DNA from 3 places in the Stutzerimonas sp. FeSN7 genome. Region 3 is predicted to be linked to each of the others. Evidence: predicted binding sites of a transcription regulator. Region 3 holds the regulator's gene; each other region holds the start of a gene.

Evidence for each region. Region 3 encodes sigma-54, which starts transcription at its own class of promoters, with help from an activator protein. Its sites were predicted from a motif close to ANTGGCATNNANNTTGCTNT; they were not measured.
Region 1: flgB (flagellar basal body rod protein FlgB) is a predicted target of sigma-54. The motif match lies at 1,675-1,694, and genes of this name have one in related genera.
Region 2: nirB (nitrite reductase large subunit NirB) is a predicted target of sigma-54. The motif match lies at 2,701-2,720, and genes of this name have one in related genera.

What each region holds. Positions count from the first base shown of each region.
Region 1 is NZ_JARPMN010000001.1:3,025,355-3,029,550, forward strand. Features, by position in the region: gene P5703_RS14175 (flagellar hook protein FlgE) at 1-41, opposite strand, end outside; gene flgD (flagellar hook assembly protein FlgD) at 72-755, opposite strand; gene flgC (flagellar basal body rod protein FlgC) at 775-1,218, opposite strand; gene flgB (flagellar basal body rod protein FlgB) at 1,230-1,634, opposite strand; gene cheR (protein-glutamate O-methyltransferase CheR) at 1,828-2,697, opposite strand; gene P5703_RS14200 (chemotaxis protein CheV) at 2,687-3,619, opposite strand; gene flgA (flagellar basal body P-ring formation chaperone FlgA) at 3,706-4,196, shown strand, end outside.
Region 2 is NZ_JARPMN010000001.1:2,447,426-2,451,621, reverse strand. Features, by position in the region: gene nirB (nitrite reductase large subunit NirB) at 1-2,480, opposite strand, end outside; gene P5703_RS11530 (SIR2 family NAD-dependent protein deacylase) at 2,873-3,631, opposite strand; gene P5703_RS11525 (oxygen-independent coproporphyrinogen III oxidase) at 3,838-4,196, shown strand, end outside.
Region 3 is NZ_JARPMN010000001.1:3,576,740-3,580,935, reverse strand. Features, by position in the region: gene rapZ (RNase adapter RapZ) at 1-145, opposite strand, end outside; gene ptsN (PTS IIA-like nitrogen regulatory protein PtsN) at 161-625, opposite strand; gene hpf (ribosome hibernation-promoting factor, HPF/YfiA family) at 634-942, opposite strand; gene P5703_RS17060 (RNA polymerase factor sigma-54) at 1,017-2,525, opposite strand; gene lptB (LPS export ABC transporter ATP-binding protein) at 2,672-3,397, opposite strand; gene lptA (lipopolysaccharide transport periplasmic protein LptA) at 3,397-3,942, opposite strand; gene lptC (LPS export ABC transporter periplasmic protein LptC) at 3,929-4,196, opposite strand, start outside.

The DNA.
Region 1 (4,196 bases), 550 kb from region 3:
CTCGCGGCACGCAGGCCGCTCAGACCGATATTGAAGGACATGGAATTACTCCTTTGCCGAGGTGCCGGCGGTTATTGTCCGATGATCTGGACCTGGGAGAGGCCGATGCTGCCGATACCGGCAAGGTTGAGCATCAGCTCCCCGCCGTTCTGCCCAAGCGTGACGCTGTCGACGTTCGCCGGCAGCAAGGTGTAAAGCCCTTTGGTTTCGCCCTGATAGGTAGCCTGCGCCTCGAAGCGATAGGTACCAGGCGGCAAGACATTGCCACTGGCATCTTTGCCATCCCACATGAAGGACACGTTGCCGGCTTGCTGCTGGCCCATGTTCACGCGCGCGACCGAAGCACCCGTGCTGTCGTAGATATTCACGAAGACGTTGCTGCTGGAGGTCGGCAATACCAGGCTCGCCTTGAAGGTTTCGCTGGTATCGACAACTGCCTTGTCAGTCGGCACGATGACCTTGCGCCCTACCAGCGACGAGGCCTGCAGCGCCTGGGACGATTGGTAGCCGGACAGGATCGTCTGCATGCTCGAGTTGAGCTTCTCGACGCCTTCCACGGTGCTGAACTGCGCCAGCTGACCGATGAACTCGCCGTTTTCCTGCGGCTCCAGCGGGTTCTGGTTGTTCAACTGGGCCACCAGCAACTCAAGAAACTCGTTCTTGCCGAGGTCGTTACCCTTGGCTTCGCGCTTTTCGCCGAACTGGTACTGATCCAGTATCGAGCCGGTTCCACCGACGCCGTTCGTAGTGCTCATAATTGCGCTCTCGTAACTATCACTGACCCAGCGTCAGCACTTTCTGCAACATGGTCTTGGCCGTGTTCATCAGCTCGGCGTTGGTCTGGAAGGCACGACTGGCCGAAATCATGTCGGCCATCTCTTCCACCACGTTGACGTTCGGGTAATAGACGTAACCGGCCTCGTCGGCAGCCGGATGATTGGGCTCGTAGCGGGCCTGCAGCTCGCTCTGGTCCTCGACTACACCCAGCACCTGAACACCAACCCCGGCCTGGTCCTGACCGGCGAACAGCGACTGGTCGGGCTGACCGTTGGCCTGTTGGAAGACCGTAGCGAATACCGGATGACGCGCCCGGTAGGTCTGATCGACGCTTGACGAAACGGTCTCGGCGTTGGCGATGTTGCTGGAAATGGTGTTCAGCCGAGTGCTCTGGGCACTCATGCCGCTGCCGGCAATGTTGAAAACGCTGCTAAGAGACATGAGACACTCCTTTATTCGCCGCGCAGGGCGCTCATCAGCCCTTTGAACTTGCTATTGAGCAGGGTGAAGCTCGCCTGGAAGTCCACAGCGTTCTTCGCGTAGTTGGATTGCTCGATCTGCAGATCGACGGTGTTCTGATCGAGGGACGGATGCGCCGGCGTGCGAAAGCGCAGCGAGGCATCAGCGATCTCCAGCCCCTCGGCGGCAATGTGCCTTTCACTGGTCCGGGCGACGCCGAAGCCGCCCTGGCTACGAGCAGATTGCTCGGCGAGCACGCTGCTGAAATCCAGATCACGGGCCTTGTAGTTGGGGGTATCGGCGTTGGCGATGTTGTTGGCCAGCACCTCTGCACGCTGGGAGCGAAAGCCCAGCGCCTTTTCGTGGATGCCAAGTGCCTTGTCGAAACTAATGCTCATGTCTGGCCCTCTGCCGGATACAAGTCTGCTTGCGCAAACTCCAGCAAAGCTCATGCCATCAAAGACAAATCGCTGATTTTCAAGGACTTTCAACCTGGCGGTATCGCCGGTCGCGTCAAAAGCGGCAAGCCGTTACCGCTTTATTGCCGCAGACCGCCACCTTGCATGACGGTTTTCTGCCGCCAAGTGAGGCTCACTTGGCCTTGTAGATGATGCCTGGGCTGCACTGAATCATCTGGTACAGCTCGGGAAGACCATTGAGCGCTTCGGACGCGCCAAGGAAGAGATAGCCACCTGGTCGCAACGTCGCGTGAATACGCTTGAGGATGTCCTTCTTCACATCGGCGGAGAAATAGATCAGCACGTTGCGACAGAACACGATGTCGAACTTGCCCAGTGCCGCATAGCTATCCAGCAGGTTCTGCACCCTGAACTCGACTCGCGATCGGATGGCGGGCTTGACCGCCCACCGACCCGGCGCCTTGACATCGAAGTAGCGCTGCAGGCGATCCGAGGACAACCCACGGGCAATCGCCAGGCTGTCGTACTCCGCCGCTTTGGACGCTGCCAGCATTGCCCCGGACAGCTCCGTTGCGACGATCTGGATGCCCGTCTTTGGCTGACTCGGATTGCTGCGCTCGTACTCGTCGATCGCCATGGACAGCGAATAAGGCTCCTGCCCGGACGAGCAGGCTGCCGACCAGATACGCAGACGCTGCCCGGAACCGGCCTTGAGCATCTCTGGCAGCACGCGGCTCTTCAGCACCTCGAACGGATAGGTATCACGGAACCACAGCGTTTCGTTGGTCGTCATCGCGTCGACAACCGCTTCGCGCAAACCGCTGCGTGGCTGCGCCTGAATCTTTCTGACCAGATCACCAAGCGTCTTGATGCCCTGCTGTTCCATCAGCTTGTTCAGGCGGCTGGATACCAGATACTGCTTGTTGCTGCCCAGCAGGATGCCGCATGTCTTTTCAAGAAATACCCGGAACTGCTCGAAATCCAGATCGACTGACACCAATAAAGCCTCACCATCATGAGAGGAGCTAGCCTCAGTTTGCATCCGCCTGCCTGATCCGCTCGGCCACCCGAGCAGCAAGATCATCAGGCTGGAACTTGGCGAGGAAATCATCCGCCCCCGCTCGCTTCACCATGTTCTGGTTGAACACACCGGAAAGGGAAGTATGCAGGAGTATATGCATTGCATGCATGCGCGGATCGTGTCGCACCTCGGTAGTCAGGGTATAGCCATCCATTTCCGGCATTTCAATATCGGAAATCATCATCAGAAACTCTTCCGCCGGATTCTTGCCCTCGTCGGCCATCCGCTTCAGATAATTGAGTGCCTCGCGGCCATCGTTGAGCTTGACGACCTCGATACCAATGTTCTCCAAGCAGCGGGTAATCTGCTTGCGCGCCACCGACGAGTCATCCACAACCAGGACGCGACACGACAGCGCCTTGGCGCGAGTATCGTCGTCCACCACTTCCGGCGAAACCTCTTCCGAGGTAGGTGCAACTTCCGCCAGCACCTTCTCGACGTCGATGATTTCCACCAGCTTGTTGTCGATGTGCGTCACAGCGGTCAGGTAATGATCGCGCCCAGCACCGCGCGGAGGAGGCAGAATGGCCTCCCAGTTCAGATTGACGATCCGCTCGACAGAACTCACCAGAAAACCCAGCGTCCTGTTGTTGTATTCGGTGATTACTGCGAACGAATTTTCAAGATTCATCAGCGCCGACTTACCGGTCGCTAGCGAAAGATCCAGGATCGGCAGCGTGCTACCGCGGATGCTGGCCACACCACGAACCACTCGACCACACTTGGGCATGATCGTCAGGCGCGGGCACTGCAGCACTTCCCGCACCTTGAAAACGTTGATGCCATAGAGCTGCTCGCCATCGAGGCGAAACAGCAACAGCTCCAGACGGTTCTGTCCCACCAATTGGGTACGCTGGTTAACCGAATCCAATACACCGGCCATGCCAGTTCCTCTCTGCTTGCAGATTACGGGGCCGAACGATTCAGACGCGGCACGCCCCTTGCTTAGGTTGGGATATGAACGTCCTTATGACCATTTTCCGACGCGCCGATCTGGCGCTGTGCCGGATTGCGCTGCTACTACTACTTTGCGCGACGGGCTCACTCGCCCACGCGTCAACCATGTCACATCCTGAACAGCTTATCGACGTGACCGAGCAGTTTCTTGAGCGCACGGTTGGCGAGTATTTGATCCGCAGCGCAATCACCGCCCGGCATGAGATCAGCGTCAATCGATTGGACCCTAGGCTGCGCCTCAACCCTTGCGATCAGCCGCTCGCCGCCAGCCTTGGCGGAACCACCGCTCCCGTTGGACGTGTCACGGTAAGGGTAAGTTGCGAAGGCAGCAGCCCGTGGTCGGTTTTCGTACCGGCGCAGGTGCGCCTGTATCGCGAGGTGATCGTCGCAAACAGATCCCTTCTACGCGACACCGTGCTGAGCCAAGCGGATGTCAGCCTCGCCGAGCGGGATGTGTCCGCGCTCAATCAAGGCTATCTGACCCGAATGGACGAGGCCCTGGG
Region 2 (4,196 bases), 1.1 Mb from region 3:
AAGTGGATGTCCGGGTCGGCGCGCCCGTCGTTGACGAAGGTGCGGAAGCGCTTGAGCTTCTCCGGATCGGAGATGGCGTTGGCCCATTCGCACTGGTAGCTGTCGACCACGTGCTGCATCTGGCTCTCCAGCTCGGCGGCGAGGTTCAGGCTGTCGTCGAGGATGACGTCCTTCAGGTAGTCCAGGCCGCCTTCCAGGCTTTCGCGCCAGACCGAGGTACGCTGCAGCTTGTCGGCGGTGCGCACGTAGAACATCAAGACGCGGTCGATGATGCGGATCAGCGTTTCGTCATCGAGATCGGTGGCGAACAGTTCGGCATGCCGCGGGCGCATGCCGCCGTTGCCGCAGATGTAGAGGTTCCAGCCCTTGTCGGTGGCGATCACGCCGATGTCCTTGCTCTGCGCCTCGGCGCATTCGCGGGTACAGCCCGATACGGCGAACTTGATCTTGTGCGGCGCACGCAGGCCCTTGTAGCGGTCCTCCAGGCGCAGCGCCATGCCGACGCTGTCCTGCACGCCGTAGCGGCACCAGGTGCTGCCGACGCAGGATTTCACGGTGCGCAGGCTCTTGCCGTAGGCGTGGCCGGTTTCGAAGCCGGCGGCGATCAGCTCGCCCCAGATGTCCGGCAGTTCGTGCAGCTGAGCGCCGAACAGGTCGATGCGCTGGCCGCCAGTGATCTTGGTGTAGAGGTCGTATTTCTTCGCCACCTGGCCGATGGCGATCAGCCCCTCGGGGGTGATCTCACCACCCGGGATGCGCGGCACCACCGAGTAGGTGCCGTTCTTCTGCATGTTGGCCATGAAGGTGTCGTTGGTGTCCTGCAGCGGAATCAGCGCCGGATCGGTGATCGGCTGGTTCCAGCACGAGGCCAGGATCGAACCCACCGTCGGCTTGCAGATGTCGCAGCCGACATGGCCGCGGCCATGCTTGGCCAGCAGTTCGGCAAAGCTCTGGATGCCCTCGACGCGGACGATGCCGTAGAGCTCCTGGCGGGTGTAGGCGAAGTGTTCGCAGAGGCTCTTGTCAACCGCCACGCCGCGCGCCGCCAGTTCGGCGTCGAACACCAGCTTGAGCAGGGCATTGCAACCGCCGCAGCCGGTGGCCGCCTTGGTCGCGGCCTTGAGTTCGCCGAGATCGGTGACGCCGGCATCGACCTGGCAGCACACCGCGCCCTTGCTGACGTTGTGGCAGGAACAGATGGTCGCGCTGGCCGGCAGGGCGTCCGGACCAAGCGTTGGAGCGCCCTCGGTCTGCGGCAGGATCAGGCCGGACGGATCGGCCGGCAGCTTGATGCCGTTCTGCGCGTACTGCAGCAGGGTGTCGTAGTAGCTGTTGTCGCCTACCAGCACCGCGCCCAGCACGCGCTTGCCATCGGCGGAGACGACCAGGCGGCGGTAGCTGGCGCTGGCCTCGTCGATGAAACGGTAGCTCCGGCTGCCCGGGGTCGCGCCATGGGCGTCACCGATGGAGCCGACATCCACGCCGAGCAGCTTGAGCTTGGTCGACATGTCTGCACCGAGGAACGGCGTGTGCGCTGCGTCGGCCAGCTGCGCGGCAACGCAGCGGGCCATGCTGTAGCCCGGGGCGACCAGGCCGAACACGCTGCCGTTCCAGCTGGCGCATTCGCCGATGGCGAAGATCGCCGGGTCCGAGGTACGGCAGTCACTGTCGACCACCACGCCGCCGCGTGCCGCCAGTTCCAGGCCGCAGTCACGGGCCAGGGCGTCCTGCGGGCGAATGCCGGCGGAAAACACGATCAGGTCGGTTTCAAGAAATTCGCCGTCCTGGAAGACCATGCGGTAGGCGTATTGCTCGCCAACGATGATTTCCTGGGTGGCACGCGACAGGTGCACGCCGACACCCAGCGCCTCGATGCGCGCCTTCAGCGCCGCGCCGCCGGCATCGTCCAGCTGCACCGGCATCAGCCGCGGGGCGAACTCGACCACGTGGGCTTCCAGGCCGAGAGACTTGAGTGCGTTGGCCGCTTCCAGGCCGAGCAGGCCTCCGCCGACCACCACACCGCGGCGTGCGCCGGTTGCGGCCGCGCGAATGCCGTCGAGATCCTCGAGGGTGCGGTAGACCAGCCGCGAGTTGCCTTCGGCACCGGGAATCGGCGGCACGAAGGGGTAGGAGCCGGTGGCCAGGATCAGCTTGTCGTAGGGCTGGCGGCCGTTGCCGGTGACCACTTCCTTGCGCTCGCGGTCGATCTCCAGCACCTGCTCGCCCAGGTGGGCCTGTACGCCGTGGCGGCTGTAGTAGTCGGCTTCGCACATCGCCAACGATTCGGCATCGCGGCCGCCGAAGTACTCGGACAGGTGTACGCGATCGTAGGCGCGCTGGCGCTCCTCGCCGAACACGTGCACGTCGTAGCGGGCTAGGGCGTCCTGTTCGATCAGCTGTTCGATGCAGTGATGCCCGACCATGCCGTTGCCGACGATGACCAATGTCTCGTGCTTGAGCGGGGTGACGGTTGAACTCATAGCCTTTCCTCTCGAGCGGCTGCGGCACGCGGCCGGCAAAACGCAAAAAAGGCGCCTGGAGCTGGGGTCAGCTCCAGGCGCCTTTGCCTGGTTTCAAAAATGTCGTGGGGGTGATTGGCCAGGCGTCGTTGCCTGGTTCACCCGGTCCCGTGCCTACTGGCGTGCGGTCGTCGCTGACCGCCTGGGACGTGCTGCCGTGCTGGCAGCTGTTGCAAGGGATTTAGCAGGTTGCGTGCCAGCTGCGCCGGGGCACCGCTGCAACCCCCCGGCCGGCGGGCCCGTGCGGGCTTGTCCGGGGGTGCGAATCGCCGCCGGCCGCGCGAGGCGGTTGAACCACTTCGGTGCGAAAAGGGCAGTGCGCTCACTGCTTTGGGGCGATTCGCGCGCGACGGTCAGCCGTCGAAAGCCTCGCGAACCAGCTGCGGCAAGGCCTGGCCGGCGGGCAGCGCGAGCAGGTGTTCTTGCGCACTCCGCGGCGCCTCGCCCTGTGGGTTGACATGCACCAACGTGGCGCCGGCCGCCCGCGCCAGATGTGGCACTTCAGCGGCGGGATAGACCACCCCTGAGGTACCGACCGACAGCAGCAGGTCGCACGCCTGGGCAGCGGCGAACGCGGCGCGCAACGCATCGCCCGGCAGGCTCTCGCCGAACCAGACCACGCCGGGCCGCAGGCGTCCGCCACAGTGGCGGCAGCGCGGCGGTTCGAGACGACGTCCGGCTTCGGGTTCGTCCGGTGCGGGCAGCGGCTCGGCCGGTTCACGGGCGCAGGCGAAGCAGCGTGGCCGGTGCAGGCTGCCGTGCAGGTGGATCACCTCGCGGCTGCCGGCGCGTTCGTGCAGGTCGTCGACGTTCTGCGTGATCAGCGTCAGCTGCGGCACATGGCCGGCGAGTTCGGCGATGGCCATGTGCGCGGGGTTCGGCCGAGCCTGGAGAACCTTCATCCGGCGCCACTCGTACCAGCCCCAGACCAGCGCAGGGTCGCGACGATAGGCGTCGGCAGTGGCCAGTTCGGCCGGATCGAAACGCTCCCACAAGCCGGTGAGCGCATCGCGAAAGGTCGGGATGCCGCTCTCGGCGGAGACGCCGGCACCGGTGAACACCACGACATGGCGCGCCGAACGCAGGGCGCTGAGCAGGGAAGAGGGGATCACGGGCGGCTCCGGTGGCTGGCTGGCCGGTCATCAATAGCACCGTGTGACGGGCTTGCCAAAGGTTGCGCTGCACCGATTGCGGGGCGGGTGGCTACCGTCCGGCTGCTCGCTGGGCCCATCTGTCACCTACTTGACGGGCGTCAAAGCCGCCTGGCTCCGCTCCCGGATGATGCCGAGTACGCGAGATTCGAGGGTGGGAGGCGCTTATGCTTGGCTCAGTGACCTGGGACGAGGCCTTGGTACAACGTTACGGACAGTTCGGGCAGCTGCACTGCAGCTATCCGGCTGCGGTCGATTTCAGCGACCGTGTCGCACCGCTGGACCTGTTGCGCGCCCTGCGCGAAAGTCGCCGCGGCGGACGGCCGCTCTCCCTCTCCATTCATCAGCCGGACGGCGCCGGCCTGCAGCCCGAGGCCGCGGCGGCTTACCTGCAGCGGCTCGAGCGCGAGATCGAGCAGCTCGGCTGTCACGCCGGGCCACTGCAGGCGGTCGAACAGCTGCGCCTGAGCGTCGGCACCCTCGGTATCGAGGCGCTGCGCCGCCTGCTCAGCCAACTCAAGCGGCG
Region 3 (4,196 bases):
CGGTGTGCAGCAGGGCGCGCTCGGCAAGCTCGGGCAGCAGGCCAGCGGGCAGGTTGTCGATGCAGTAGAACCCGTTGTCTTCGAGTACGTTCAGCGCGGTGCTCTTGCCTGAGCCCGAACGCCCACTGACGATGATCAGCCGCATCTGTACCCCATCGCGCTAGGCACCGTTCTGCACATCCACGACGACCTGGTACAGGCTGTCGTTGCTGGGTGCCTCGCGCAGACGTTGCCGTACCTCTTCACGGTCGAGCATGCTGGCGATCTGGCGCAGCAGCTCGAGGTGCTCGTCGGTGGCCGCTTCCGGGACCAGCAGGACGAACAGCAGGTCGACCGGGGCGCCATCGATGGCGTCGAAGTCCACCGGCGTTTCCAGGCGCAGCACGGCACTCACGGGGGCATTGCAGCCGACCATGCGGCAGTGCGGAATGGCGATGCCATTGCCGAAGCCGGTCGAGCCCAGCTTTTCACGGGCGATCAGGCTTTCGAAGATGGTCTGGGAGTCGAGGTCGGAAAGGTCCTGGGCGATCACCTTGGCGATCTGCTCCAGGACGCGCTTCTTGCTACCGCCCGGGACGTTCACCAGGGAACGTCCGGGGGTCAGGATGTTTTCGAGTCGGATCATAATGAGCGTCAGCGGGTGACGGCACCCTGGGTGTGGTCGAGCTGCTTCTCCTTGTGCTTGATCAGCTGACGGTCGAGCTTGTCGACCAGCAGGTCCACGGCAGCGTACATGTCTTCGTGTTCGGCATTGCCCACCACTTCGCGGCCGGCGACGTGCAGGGTGGCTTCGGCTTTCTGCTTGAGTTTCTCGACCTGCAGGACCACTTGGACGCTGATGATGCGGTCGAAATGACGGGCCAGTCGGTCGAATTTCTCCTCGATGTAGTCACGCAGGGCATCGGTAACTTCCAGATGAACACCGCTGATGTTGACTTGCATACTGCTATCTCCTTTGCCTTGTGCGAAGAGCAGGTCTTGAGGCCTGCCGCCGGGACAGTTCGACCAGTGGCCGATCACAGCAATCGTTTACGCTCGCTGGACGGTGCGATACCGAGCGACTCGCGGTATTTCGCAACGGTGCGGCGGGCCACCTGGATGCCCTGCGCCTCCAGTAAACCAGCGATCTTGCTGTCGCTCAACGGCTTTTTCTGGTTTTCCGCCGCCACCAGCTTCTTGATGATCGCGCGGATCGCGGTGGACGAGCATTCCCCGCCTTCGGCCGTGCTGACGTGGCTGGAGAAGAAGTATTTGAGTTCGTAGATGCCACGCGGCGTATGCATGTATTTCTGCGTGGTGACGCGGGAAATCGTCGACTCGTGCATCCCCACGGCTTCGGCGATGTCGTGCAGCACCAGCGGCTTCATCGCCTCGTCGCCGTGTTCGAGGAAGGCACGCTGGTGCTCGACGATCTGGGTGGCGACCTTCATCAGTGTTTCGTTGCGACTGAGCAGACTCTTGATGAACCAGCGCGCTTCCTGCAGCTGGTTGCGCATGAAGGTATTGTCGGCACTCGAGTCGGCGCGCTTTACGAAGCTGGCGTACTGGGCATTGACGCGAAGTCGGGGCATGGCGTCCTGGTTGAGCTCCACCAGCCAGCGATCGTTGTGCTTGCGTACGATGACGTCCGGCACCACGTACTCCGGCTCGCTCGCCTCGATCTGCGAGCCCGGGCGCGGGTTGAGGCTCTGGATGAGCTCGATGACCTGGCGCAGCTCGTCTTCCTTGAGCTTCATGCGGCGCATCAGCAGGCTGTAGTCGCGGCTACCCAACAGGTCCAGATGGTCACTCACCAGCCGCTGGGCTTCGCTGAGCCAAGGGGTGCGGTCAGGGAGCTGGCGCAGCTGCAGGAGCAGGCATTCGCGCAGATCCCGTGCGCCGATACCGGCAGGTTCGAACTGCTGTACGCGACGCAGCACGACTTCGACCTCGTCGAGCTCGATTTCAAGCTCCGGGTCGAAGCTGTCCACGATTTCCTGCAGAGACTCCTCGAGATAGCCCTGATCGTTGATGCAGTCGATCAGTGTGGTGGCGATCAGGCGGTCGGTGTCGCTCATGGGGGCGAGGTTGAGCTGCCACAGCAGATGGCTCTGCAGGCTGACACCGCTGGACGTACGGCTGGTGAAGTCCCATTCGTCGTCGTCATTGCTCGGCAGGCTGCTGGCGCTGGTCTGATAGATGTCTTCCCAGGCGGTGTCGACCGGTAGCTCGCTGGGAATGCGCTCACCCCAGTCGGCCTCGTCGAGGCCTTCGCCGCTGTGCGAAGGCTCTTCATAGGTGCTTTCCTGAGTACTGATCTTTTCGCTGCCAGCGTCGCTCGAACGATCGACGGCCTCGGCCATGGGGTCGGAGCCGTCGAAGTCGTCACCGTCCTCTTCACGCTCGAGCATGGGATTGGAATCCAGCGCTTCCTGGATCTCCTGTTGCAGATCGAGGGTGGAAAGCTGGAGGAGCCGTATGGCCTGTTGCAGCTGCGGTGTCATCGTCAGCTGCTGGCCCATCTTCAGGACTAGCGATGGTTTCATGGCAGAGGACTTCGAACCTTGTATGCCGGCGCAACCGCGCCTGTTCCGACATGCGGCGCCCAGGGCGCCGATGAAAGCAAATTATATGCCTGCCGACGAAGCCTTTGCCTAGAGGCGATTTGCCGAGCCGAGCAAAAAATCCGCTCTTACAGTCGGAATTCGTGGCCCAGGTAGACTTCCTTGACCAGCTGGTTGGCGAGGATGCTTTGGGCATCGCCTTCGGCGATCAGCTGGCCGTCGTTGACGATGTACGCCGTCTCACAGATGTCCAGAGTTTCCCGAACGTTGTGGTCGGTGATCAGCACCCCGATGCCCTTGGCCTTGAGGTGGTGGATGATCTGCTTGATGTCGCCCACCGATATCGGATCGACACCGGCGAAGGGTTCGTCGAGGAGGATGAATTTGGGCGCAGTAGCCAGCGCACGGGCGATCTCCACGCGGCGACGCTCGCCGCCGGACAGACTCATGCCGAGGCTGTCGCGGATATGGTTGATGTGGAATTCCTGCAGCAGGCCTTCCAGTGCCTGCTGGCGGCCGCCGCGGTCCAGATCCTTGCGGGTCTCGAGAATCGCCATGATGTTGTCGGCGACCGACAGCTTGCGGAAGATCGAGGCTTCCTGCGGCAGGTAACCGATGCCGGCACGGGCCCGGCCATGCATCGGAAGGTGGGTCACGTCGTTCTGGTCGATCAGCACGCGACCCTGATCGGCATTCACCAGTCCGACGATCATGTAGAAGCAGGTAGTCTTGCCGGCGCCATTCGGGCCAAGCAGGCCGACGATCTGCCCGCTCTCGATGGACAGGCTGACGTCGCGAACGACCTGCCGGCTCTTGTAGCTCTTGGCCAGATGCTGGGCTTTGAGGACGGCCATTACTGGGGCTGCTCCGCGGCCTGCTCGCGCTTGCGTGGCTGGATGACCATGTCGACCCGCGGACGCGGCGTGCTGACGTCGGTATTGGTGGCGCGGCCGGCGTTGACGATCTGGCGGCGGGTGTCATAGACGATCTTCTCGCCTTCGAAGGTGTTGCCTTCCTGGACGACCTTGGCCTGGTCGAGCAGCACGATGCGCTCGTTGGCGGCAAAGTACTGGATGGTCAGGCCGTAGGCCTTGACGATCTCCTTGTCCACGGCCGGCTTCTGCTCGTAGTAGGCCGGCTTGCCGATGGAGGTGAAGACTTCCACATCGCCATTGCTGTCCTGGGTGATGGTGACGGTGTCGCCGGTGATCTTCATGGTGCCCTGGGTGATCACCACATCGCCGCGGTACACGGCCACGCCCTGTCGATCGTCCAGTTCGGCCGAGTCAGCCTGTACGCGGATGGGCTGTTCACGATCCTCGGGAAGCGCCCAGGCACTGGGGCCGAGCCAGAATGCGCTCAAACCGAGCAGGAGGGGGAGAGTCTTAACGCAGCTCATGCTGGCCTCTTACGTTGGACAGCAGGAGCATCCTGCCGTCATCCAGATACGCTTTCATGCCGGTCGCCGTGGTCACGCCATTGGCGGCGTCGATTCTAACGGCTTGATTGGTCTCGGCATAATCCTTGTCCGGCCACACCGTCAGCCGGCTGGTGGTGAGAATCGTCGGACGGCCCTTGGCGTCGGTCCGCTCGACCCGGACCTTGTCGATCAGCAGGACCTCGTCACCCTCCGCCGAAACCTCTCCGCGCTCG